DNA from 3 places in the Pantoea sp. At-9b genome. Region 2 is predicted to be linked to each of the others. Evidence: predicted binding sites of a transcription regulator. Region 2 holds the regulator's gene; each other region holds the start of a gene.
The links. The regulator Fur, encoded in region 2, represses iron uptake genes when iron is present. The targets are predictions, from matches to a motif close to ATAATAATGAGAACNACTATCAA.
Positions count from the first base shown of each region.

Region 1: fes (enterochelin esterase) is a predicted target of Fur. The motif match lies at 2,073-2,095, and genes of this name have one in related genera.
Region 3: exbB (tol-pal system-associated acyl-CoA thioesterase) is a predicted target of Fur. The motif match lies at 2,026-2,048, and genes of this name have one in related genera.

Region 1 is NC_014838.1:215,806-219,089, forward strand. It holds gene fepB (Fe2+-enterobactin ABC transporter substrate-binding protein) at 1-743, shown strand, start outside; gene fes (enterochelin esterase) at 696-2,015, opposite strand; gene PAT9B_RS21265 (TonB-dependent siderophore receptor) at 2,388-3,284, shown strand, end outside.
Region 2 is NC_014837.1:1,232,011-1,235,294, forward strand. It holds gene glnS (glutamine--tRNA ligase) at 1-993, shown strand, start outside; gene PAT9B_RS05550 (hypothetical protein) at 1,229-1,624, shown strand; gene fur (ferric iron uptake transcriptional regulator) at 1,683-2,129, opposite strand; gene fldA (flavodoxin FldA) at 2,486-3,016, opposite strand; gene ybfE (LexA regulated protein) at 3,143-3,284, opposite strand, start outside.
Region 3 is NC_014837.1:3,699,535-3,702,818, forward strand. It holds gene PAT9B_RS16925 (MFS transporter) at 1-541, opposite strand, end outside; gene exbD (TonB system transport protein ExbD) at 785-1,207, opposite strand; gene exbB (tol-pal system-associated acyl-CoA thioesterase) at 1,213-1,938, opposite strand; gene PAT9B_RS16940 (TRAP transporter substrate-binding protein) at 2,283-3,260, shown strand.

The DNA of each region.
Region 1 (3,284 bases), on a different replicon from region 2:
TGGCCGACGCGCAGGGTTTTTTCACCCAATGGGGAGCGGTGGCGCAGGCACGTCATGTTAAACCGCTGTATATCGGCCAGCCCGATGCGGAAACCATCGCAGCTCAAAACCCTGACTTGATCATCATCGCTGCGACCGGTGGCGATTCGGCATTGCGTTTGTATGACCAACTTTCCGCTATCGCGCCGGTGTTGGTAGTGGATTACGGTGATAAAAGCTGGCAGGCGCTGACGTTGCAACTGGGCAGCATAACCGGGCATGAGGAGGATGCGCGGCGGGTGATTGCGCAGTTTAATCAACGCGTGGCAACACTGCGCGCCACAATCAGTCTGCCGCCGCAACCCACCTCGGCACTGGTATATTACGAAGATGGGCGTGGTATGAACCTGTGGACTGCGGCATCGGCGCAGGGGGCGTTGTTGACCGAACTCGGTTTCACGCTGGCGCAACCACCGGCGGGCTTTCAGGGCAGCACCAGCATGGGAAAGCGTCATGATATCATTCAGTTGAACGGCGAAAACATGGCCGCAGGTGTCACCGGCAACAGCCTGCTACTGTTCGCGGCGGATGATGGCACGGTAGCACAGCTGATGAAGAATCCGTTTCTTGCCCACTTGACGGCGATACAGCAGCGTGCAGTGTTTGCCATGGGTAACGACACCTTTCGCCTCGACTTTTACAGCGCCAGCAATCTGCTAAACCACATCGAACGGCAATTCCGTACTGAGAAAGTCCGCCAGTAGCCAGCGGCAGCCATCGATCAAACCGCCGCGCCAGCACAGCGCATCGTGCCCGCCGTTGTAGCGCCGAAAATGCACGTGGTGCCCGGCCTGTTGCAGGGCGGGCAGCAGTTGCTGATTGACATACAACATGTCCGGCTCACGGTCACCCACCTCCTGAAAAATGGTTAATCTGCCCGTTGGCAAGGTTCCCTGTTGCAGTCGCTGCCAGAGCCACCCCGGGGGATGCTGATCTGCCTGTTCAGGTTTGAGGATGTAGTCCAGATTGGGCCACCAGAACGAACCGGATTGCGTCAGGATGCGGCCAAAGCGTTGCGGCCAGTGCAGCCCGGCATACAACGCTGCCAACCCGCCATAGCTCTGTCCTGCCACCAGCGTGCGATCGCCCTGATCGCTGAAGGCAACCTGTTGACGTGCCAACGGAATCAGTTCCCGGATGACCGCTTGCCAGAACCCTTCATTACAAGGCAGTTCAGCTTCGCGCTGCTGGCCATCAATGGCATCAATAAACAGCCAGCAGGCCGGGGGAAGCCGTCCGGCGCGGGTTTCTGCGTCGATCGCGCTAAAAATCGGCTGCCCGTGCACCCAGTTTTGTCCGTCAAGCAGGATAACCAGCGGCCGCTGCGTGGCTGGGTGACTCTCCCCGCTGGTGTACAGCCAGACGTTGCGGGTGATGCCCAACAAACGACTCTGCCAGTGCAGGCCATGCAAGGTGGGTGGTGTGTTATCGCTTTGTCCGTTATCAAACGCTTGCCAGGCTGACTGGTCAGGTGCGCTGGGCATGTGAGCGTTACTGAGCGCTACCCGGCGGCTACCGCGCAATGGCTGGTGCGGATTAAGCGGATCCGCCTGGGCCAGCGGCATCAGCGAGATCCACCAGGCGCGTTGTTGCTGGCGGCGCATCTCATCATCACCGCTGAATGCCGGTGGCAAGTGTGGCGTGGTGATGGGGATCAGGCTGTAGCTGCCACGCCAGTCAGTATCAATCCGTGTTGACCAGTGCCAAACATCACTGCTGCCCACCCGCGTCAGACTTTGCGGTGAGGTGCTGTGATGATCCGTGACGCCATTGATATCGATATACACCTGTCTGGTGTCAGCCTGCGTATCACGCCAGAAATAATGCATGCGAATCAGACCCTCTTCGGCGTTTTCCCGTATCGGGGTGCCGATTTGACGGATGCGCTGCCACCAGCTTTCCTCGCCGAAATCGGCCTGCGCCAGCAGGGATGACACACTGCCAGCGGCCAGACAGGCGTGCGCTTCATGAAACATTTCGCAATGACTCTCCATAAAGTCGTCATAGTCTTTACAATATAAAACGTAATGCAAATGCTATTGATAACAATTTACATTTGCAATATGATTTTTTCGTCCAATAAACCCGCTATTTTTCAGGTAATTATTCTATTACCTGTCTCAGGGCAGGGGATCAGGGCCATCAAATACTGATGATAATAATGTTTCAATCCGTTTCGGCCTTGGCTGTGAAGCGAAGGTTGAAGTGCGGGTTATTTCAATGACAAGGCAGTTTGAAATAAAGAGATGGCAACTATGTTTTTTAATGCAAGAAAACCGTCAATACCTGCTGTGGCCCTACCGTTCCGATTTTCCCCACTCTGGTTATCACTGGCCGCAACCTTACCGATGGCATCGGTTGCCTTCAGCGCAATGGCCGAAGAAACCTTAACCGTTAACGCCGATGTCCGCGAAGGTGTGGCAGCACCGCTGCCCGGCTACGTGGCGAAAGAGAGTGCCTCCGGCACCAAAACCGCTACCCCGCTGCGTAAAACTCCGCAATCGATTTCGGTGATCACCCGTGATCAGATGGATGATCAGGCGGCGGCCTCGGTTGCCGATGCGCTGAGCTACACCAGCGGCGTACTGACCAACTATCGCGGTAACTCCAACCGCAATGATGAAATCATCTCACGCGGCTTCCGCTATGCGCCGAAGTTCCTTGATGGCCTGAGCTACGGGCTGTCCGGTCAGGCTGGCGCGGCGGGGCAGATTGACCCCTGGTTGCTGGAGCGTGTGGAAATGGTGCACGGTCCGGCCTCGGTGCTTTATGGTCAGGTGAATCCCGGTGGGCTGATCAACATGACCAGCAAACGCCCGACAGCGGAAAGTATTCACAAGATCCAACTCAGCAGTGGCAACCAGCATTATGGCGAGGCGGCATTTGATTTTGGCGGCAAGCTGAACGATGACAATACCTTGTTCTATCGTCTCAACGGCCTCGCCAGCACCAAACATGAGTTTGTGCGTGATAACAAACAACAGCGTATCGCGATCGCGCCAGCACTGACCTGGCTGCCCAATGCTGATACCAGCTTTACCTTGCTGACCCTGTATCAGAACGAACCGAAGGCGGGGTATCGTAACTTCCTGCCCGCCAGCGGGACGGTGTTTAAGACCAGCGCCGGGTACATTCCTTATGATTTTAATGTCAGCGACCCGAGCTTTAACGAAGCGAAACGCGAGCAGACATCGGTCGGCTATATTTTTGAACATAATGTTAATGATGCCATCAGCTTCACGCAG
Region 2 (3,284 bases):
ACCCATTCGCTGTGTACGCTGGAGTTCCAGGATAACCGTCGTCTGTATGACTGGGTGCTGGACAACATCAGCATTCCGGTGCATCCACGTCAGTACGAATTCTCACGTCTGAATCTGGAATACGCGGTAATGTCGAAGCGTAAACTGACACAGCTGGTGAGTGAGAAGGTGGTAGAAGGCTGGGATGACCCGCGTATGTTGACCGTGTCCGGTCTGCGTCGTCGTGGTTACAGCGCCGCGTCAATTCGCGAGTTCTGCCTGCGTATCGGTGTCACCAAACAGGACAACATCGTTGAGATGGCCTCGCTGGAGTCATGTATCCGTGACGATCTCAATGAGAATGCGCCGCGCGCGATGGCGGTGCTGGATCCGTTGAAAGTGGTGATTGAAAACCTGCCTGCGGGTCATGAAGAGATCATCACCATGCCGAACCATCCGAACAAACCGGAGATGGGGACGCGTGAAGTGCCGTTCAGCCGTGAGGTGTGGATCGATCGCGCGGATTTCCGTGAAGAAGCCAACAAGCAATACAAACGTCTGGTGCTGGGCAAAGAAGTCCGTCTGCGTAATGCTTACGTGATCCGTGCTGAGCGCGTGGCGAAAGATGATGAAGGCAATATCACCTGCATCTACTGTACCTGCGACGTTGATACCCTGAGCAAAGATCCGGCTGATGGCCGTAAAGTGAAAGGCGTGATCCACTGGGTTTCGGCGATCCATGCGCTGCCTGCGGAATTCCGTCTGTACGATCGCCTGTTCAGTGTACCGAACCCGGGTGCGGCGGAGGATTTCCTCACCACCATCAACCCGAATTCGCTGGACATCAAACAAGGTTTTGTTGAGCCAGGCTTGCGCGATGCCGCAGCGCTGGCGCCTTACCAGTTTGAGCGTGAAGGTTATTTTTGCGCGGATAGCGTGTATTCGCAGCCCTCTAAGCTGGTATTTAACCGTACTGTCGGCTTGCGTGATACCTGGGCGAAAATCGGCGATTAATCCTTTTTGTCGTTTTCCCCATATCCTGATAAAAGGGCGAGAGATCGCCCTTTTTTATTGGCCGTAATTCAGGGTTAGCCATCTTTTATGCTGCGAGTTGTGAAACGTGCTTGTTACCGGGATTTGCAACTAATCTGACTTTAACAGAATTAATCCATTTGCGAGTGTTAAAAACTTTTTTTCAGGTAGGCTATGCGCTCTCAGACGTTGCTCCGCGGGTTATAAAGGAAAAAAAATGACAAGTCTCGCTCAGGAAGCCAAACACAGCGTGGTGGTATTACATCAACTTATCGAACGTATTTTTAATCAGTCAGATAGCACCGATGACAGCATTGAATTGTTTCTGTCACACTTCCACCCGGATTTCAAAATGGTGACGCCGCAGGGCAAGCAGTTGGACGTCAATGCGCTGGAAGTGTTGTTCCGCCAGTTGCGTGGTCAGCGTGAGGGGATGCGTATTGCCACCAGCGAACATGCCATCATTTCGCAGCAAAGCAAGGAAGTGACGATTCAGTATCGTGAATTGCAAATGATGAACGGCACCAACCAGAGCCGCATCTCGCTGGCGGTATTGGATTGCAGTACCTCAATTCCGCGCTGGCGTTATTTACAAGAAACGCTGGTGCTGTGATTCAGCCATAAAAAAACCGGTGCTCAGGCACCGGTTTTTTCATACTGCATAGCACATTTTATTGCTTGTCGTGGAGCGTCTCGTCTTCGCGGCAGTCTCCCAACGCACAGTGGCCGTATAAATACAGGCTGTGGTTGGTCAGTTTGATACCATGACGTGTGGCGATTTCACGCTGACGGGTTTCAATGGATTCATCACTGAATTCAATCACTTTGCCACAATCCAGGCAGATCAGATGGTCATGATGATGCTGCTGCGTCAGTTCAAAGACGGATTTACCACCCTCGAAGTTATGGCGGGTGACGATTCCCGCGTCATCAAACTGGTTAAGAACGCGATAAACCGTTGCCAGACCAATCTCTTCGCCCATGTCGATCAGGCGTTTGTACAAATCTTCCGCGCTGACGTGATGGCATTCGGGTTCCTGAAGCACTTCCAGAATTTTCAGTCTGGGGAGCGTGACTTTCAGGCCAGCCTTCTTCAATGCGGAGTTGTTGTCAGTCATGCGGATATTGTCCTGTTACTTAGCTAGTCACTTGCGGCGCAGGGCCTTGAATGTCGATCACGCGCATTCTCATTTGCGTCTCATTATAGAACTCAAGCAGTGAAATGAAAACCAAGGGAATATCCTGAAAATCACCAGTGGCTGTAAGGAAAAGTGTCTCTAACGCCGGCGGGGATCATGCAGGTCTTTGTTTCCATTTCACTCAGCCTCATTCTGATGCCAGAGGAATAAGCGGATGACCGTTATGGGTATTCTACAGAATTGCGGGAAAAAGTTAAAAAACAGTAGCTATTATTTTTATAGGAAATTCCTTTAACTCAATGTGAGCCAGCGCCCACATTGAGGAGGGCAGGGGATCAGGCTTCGATGATCTCTTTCAATTGCAGCTCATCGAAAATCTGTTTCACCCACTTATCAACACGTTCGTTGGTCAGTTCAGGCTGACGATCTTCGTCGATAGCCAGACCCAGGAAGTGTTTGTCATCTGCCAGGCCTTTAGACGCTTCGAAATGGTAACCTTCAGTCGGCCAGTGGCCAACAATCACCGCACCGTTAGGCTCGATGATATCGCGGATGGTGCCCATCGCATCACAGAAGTATTCAGCATAGTCTTCCTGGTCACCACAGCCAAACAATGCAACCAGTTTTCCATTGAAATCAATCTCTTCCAGCGTCGGGAAGAAATCATCCCAGTCACATTGCGCTTCGCCGTAGTACCAGGTCGGAATGCCCAGCAGCAGGATATCGAATGCTTCGAGATCTTCTTTGGTGCTCTTGGCAATGTCATGCACTTCGGCCACATCTTTACCCAGTTGTTTCTGGATCATTTTTGCAATGTTTTCAGTATTGCCGGTATCGCTGCCGAAGAAAATGCCTACGATTGCCATGAGTTAAGTAACCTCTTAAATCCTGATTAGGAGTTGAATGCACAGTTAAGCGAATGATAGCAGACCGGGCAAAGTGGCGGAACTTGTAAAGCCGTGACTTTTGTTCCTGCGTGCGGTCTGCGCGAGTTACGACAGTTTGAGTTGCGCCAGCAGCATTTGTTCAATCAATTCGCTACGGCTGATGTTTTGCTGCTCTGCCAGTGTATTGAGCGCGTCAACCGCCTCACTACTCATTTTCAGCTCCACGCGACGCAGACCACGCACTTTG
Region 3 (3,284 bases), 1.9 Mb from region 2:
ACAAATGATTCAGTCCCAGCCCCAACAACGCCGCGAAGATCACCGCTACCTGTTGGCTGCCGGATTGCCAACTGACATAGAAGCCTTTACGTCCTTTCGGTGCCACTTCAGCCAGATAAACAGATACCCCGCCCAATTCCACCCCGGCGGAGAAGCCCTGCAATAAACGACCGATAAGAATCAACACCGGTGCCGCCGCCCCGAGGGTGGCATAACCCGGCACCACGGCAATCGTCAGCGTACCCAGCGCCATAATGCCGAGGGTTAACAACAACCCTTTGCGGCGACCGTGGTGGTCAATATAAGCACCGAGCACAATCGCCCCTAACGGACGCATCAGGAAACCTGCACCAAAGGTCATCAGCGTCAGCATCAATGACGCGAACGGGTCATCACCCGGGAAAAAGGTTTTCGCAATCGCGGTAGCGTAATAACCGAACACCATGAAATCGTACATTTCAAGGAAGTTGCCGCTGGTTACGCTAAAGATGGTTTTGGCACCGCTCTGCGATGACTTTTGTAAAGAAGAAGGTGAGCTCATAGAATTTTCCAGTGTCTTCCATGCGGAAAGTCCCTTTTATCCTGACGCCCGGCTGGTGAATGTGATCATCTTCACCATTGCACTTTACAAAAGTACGGTTATACGTAACCAAACATTAACAAAGTTTTTCCACAGCACAATTGCCCGTTTATCTTCCCGATTGGCGCTGTTCCTGTTTGGCTGGCCGCAACGACCATAACAAAAAGGGCGCCCATTGGGGCGCCCTCATAACTTTCAGTGAGATTACTTCTTCACCGATTCCATACCCATCAAGCCAATCTTGAGATATCCGGCTTCACGTAGTTGGTCCATCACCGACATCAGGGTTTCATAACTGACTGATTTGTCGGCCTGGAAGAAGATAGTGGTATCTTTGTTGCCTTCCGTCTGCGCCGTCAGCGCATTGACCAGCGTCTCTTTGGTGACCTGATCGTTGCCGATATAGACCTGATTATCTTCTTTAATCGACAAATAGACCGGTTTTTCCGGACGCGGCTGCGGCGCACTGGTGGAAGCGGGCAAATTGACGCGTACATCAACGGTTGCCAACGGCGCAGCCACCATAAAGATGATCAGCAGAACCAACATCACGTCGATAAACGGCGTCACGTTGATTTCATGCATTTCGCCATCGCTTTCCAGGTCGTCGTTTAAACGCATCGCCATCGCTATTACCCTACGCGCAGTTTCTGTGCGGCAGACGCCGGACGCGCCACTTCGTTGGTCACATTACCCAGATCGAGGTCACGGCTTTGCAGCAGCAACACCTGCGCGGCGACGTCACCGAGCGAGGCTTTGTAGCCAGCGATCATGCGGGCAAACACGTTGTAGATAACGACGGCAGGAATCGCAGCAACCAGACCAATAGCGGTAGCCAACAGCGCTTCTGCAATCCCCGGTGCAACCACGGCGAGGTTAGTGGTTTGCGTTTGCGCGATACCAATAAAGCTGTTCATGATGCCCCATACCGTACCGAACAGGCCGATAAACGGCGCCACCGAACCAATAGTGGCGAGGAAACCATTGCCGCGACCGGCATGACGGCTGAAAGCCGCAACACGACGTTCCAGGCGGAAGCTGGTGCGCTCTTTAATGCCATCGGTGTCTTCCACACCGGCAGACAGTTCCAGCTCGTTCTGTGCATCGTTGAGTAACACGGCGCTGTGGCTGTTACCTTTGAAGCTGGCGGCGGTGCTGGCGGCGTCATCTAACGATCGCGCATCGCTCAGGGCCAGATGCTCACGTTTCAGACGGCGTTTGGCTGAACTCAACTCAGCAAACTTACCAAAGAAGATTGCCCAGGTGACCACAGAGGCCAACAACAGGCCAATCATTACCACCTTTACCACGATATCGGCATGATGATACATACCCCAAACGGAGAGATCCGTCTGCATCAAATCACTGGCTACCACGCTGCATCTCCAACTTCAATTGCACAGTTCACGATCGAGCGCCGGATCATAACAAATTAGCAGACCGAATTGATAGTAGTTCTCATTACTATTTACAAACGAAAAGTGCGTTTTTCCACCACAGTTTCTTCCCATTGTGGAGAGGTTTTATAAATGTGACGGACTGTATAAAATTATTAAAACATCGTTTCAAAATGTGATGCATTTCATTCAATCAACATCTGCCCACTTTTTCGCCATCATTTTTTCACTATTCTGAGCCAGCCCTGCCTTTTAACGGTGCCGTTGCACTGTCCGATTTCAATACCTCTTTGCTGGAGCAAAACATGACACTGAAAAAACGACTGCTCGCCGTTTCGTTGTCCTCCATGATCGCCCTGTTGGCTGCGGGTGCGCAGGCAAAAGTCCTTAAAGTGGCGGAAGTGCAGCCCGCCGGTTATCCCACGGTGGTCGCACTGGAACATATGGGGGAGAAAATCAAACAGGCCACTGATGGCCGTCTGGAGATGAGGGTGTATGCCGGTGGCGTGCTGGGTGATGAAGATCAGACCCTGCAACAGGTACAACTGGGCGCGATCGATATGATCCGCGTTTCGCTGGCTCCGGTCACCACCATCGCGCCAGAAACCAGCGTGCTGACCCTGCCCTTTATCTTCCGCGATGAAGATCATATGCACAAAGTACTGGATGGCAGCGTCGGTGAGCAGATCGTCAATAAATTCAATAACGATCCCAACACCCGCATGGTGTTTCTCGGCTGGACCGATGCCGGAACGCGCAACATGATCACCAAACAACCGCTGGCCAAACCGGAAGATCTGCAAGGCATGAAAATCCGCGTGCAGAACAGCGCCATCTCACTCGCCACACTGAAAGCGATGGGCGCTAACCCGGTGGCCATGGGCGTCAGTGAGGTGTTTAGCGCCATGCAAACTGGCGTGGTCGACGGCACGGAGAACAACCCCCCCACCTTCGTCGCCCATAACTACCTGCCCGTGGCGAAATACTACACCCTCACCGGTCACTTTATTCAGCCAGAGATGATCCTGTTCTCCAAACCGGCGTGGGATCGCCTTTCCGCTGATGATCAGGCGTTGCTGAAAAAGCTGGGCAAAGAAGCCCAGGATGAAGAGCGCCAGCTGTGGGCCAGCTATACCCGGCAATCCATTGAGAAAATGAAGGCCGGAGGCGTCACTTTCCAGCAGATCGATCGCGACTATTTTGTCAAAGCCACTCAACCGGTACGCGATCAGTTTGGTGGAAAATATCAGGATCTGATGACGCAGATCGCCGAGGTGAAATAACCCCCCACGCTGCGCTCAGGCGTG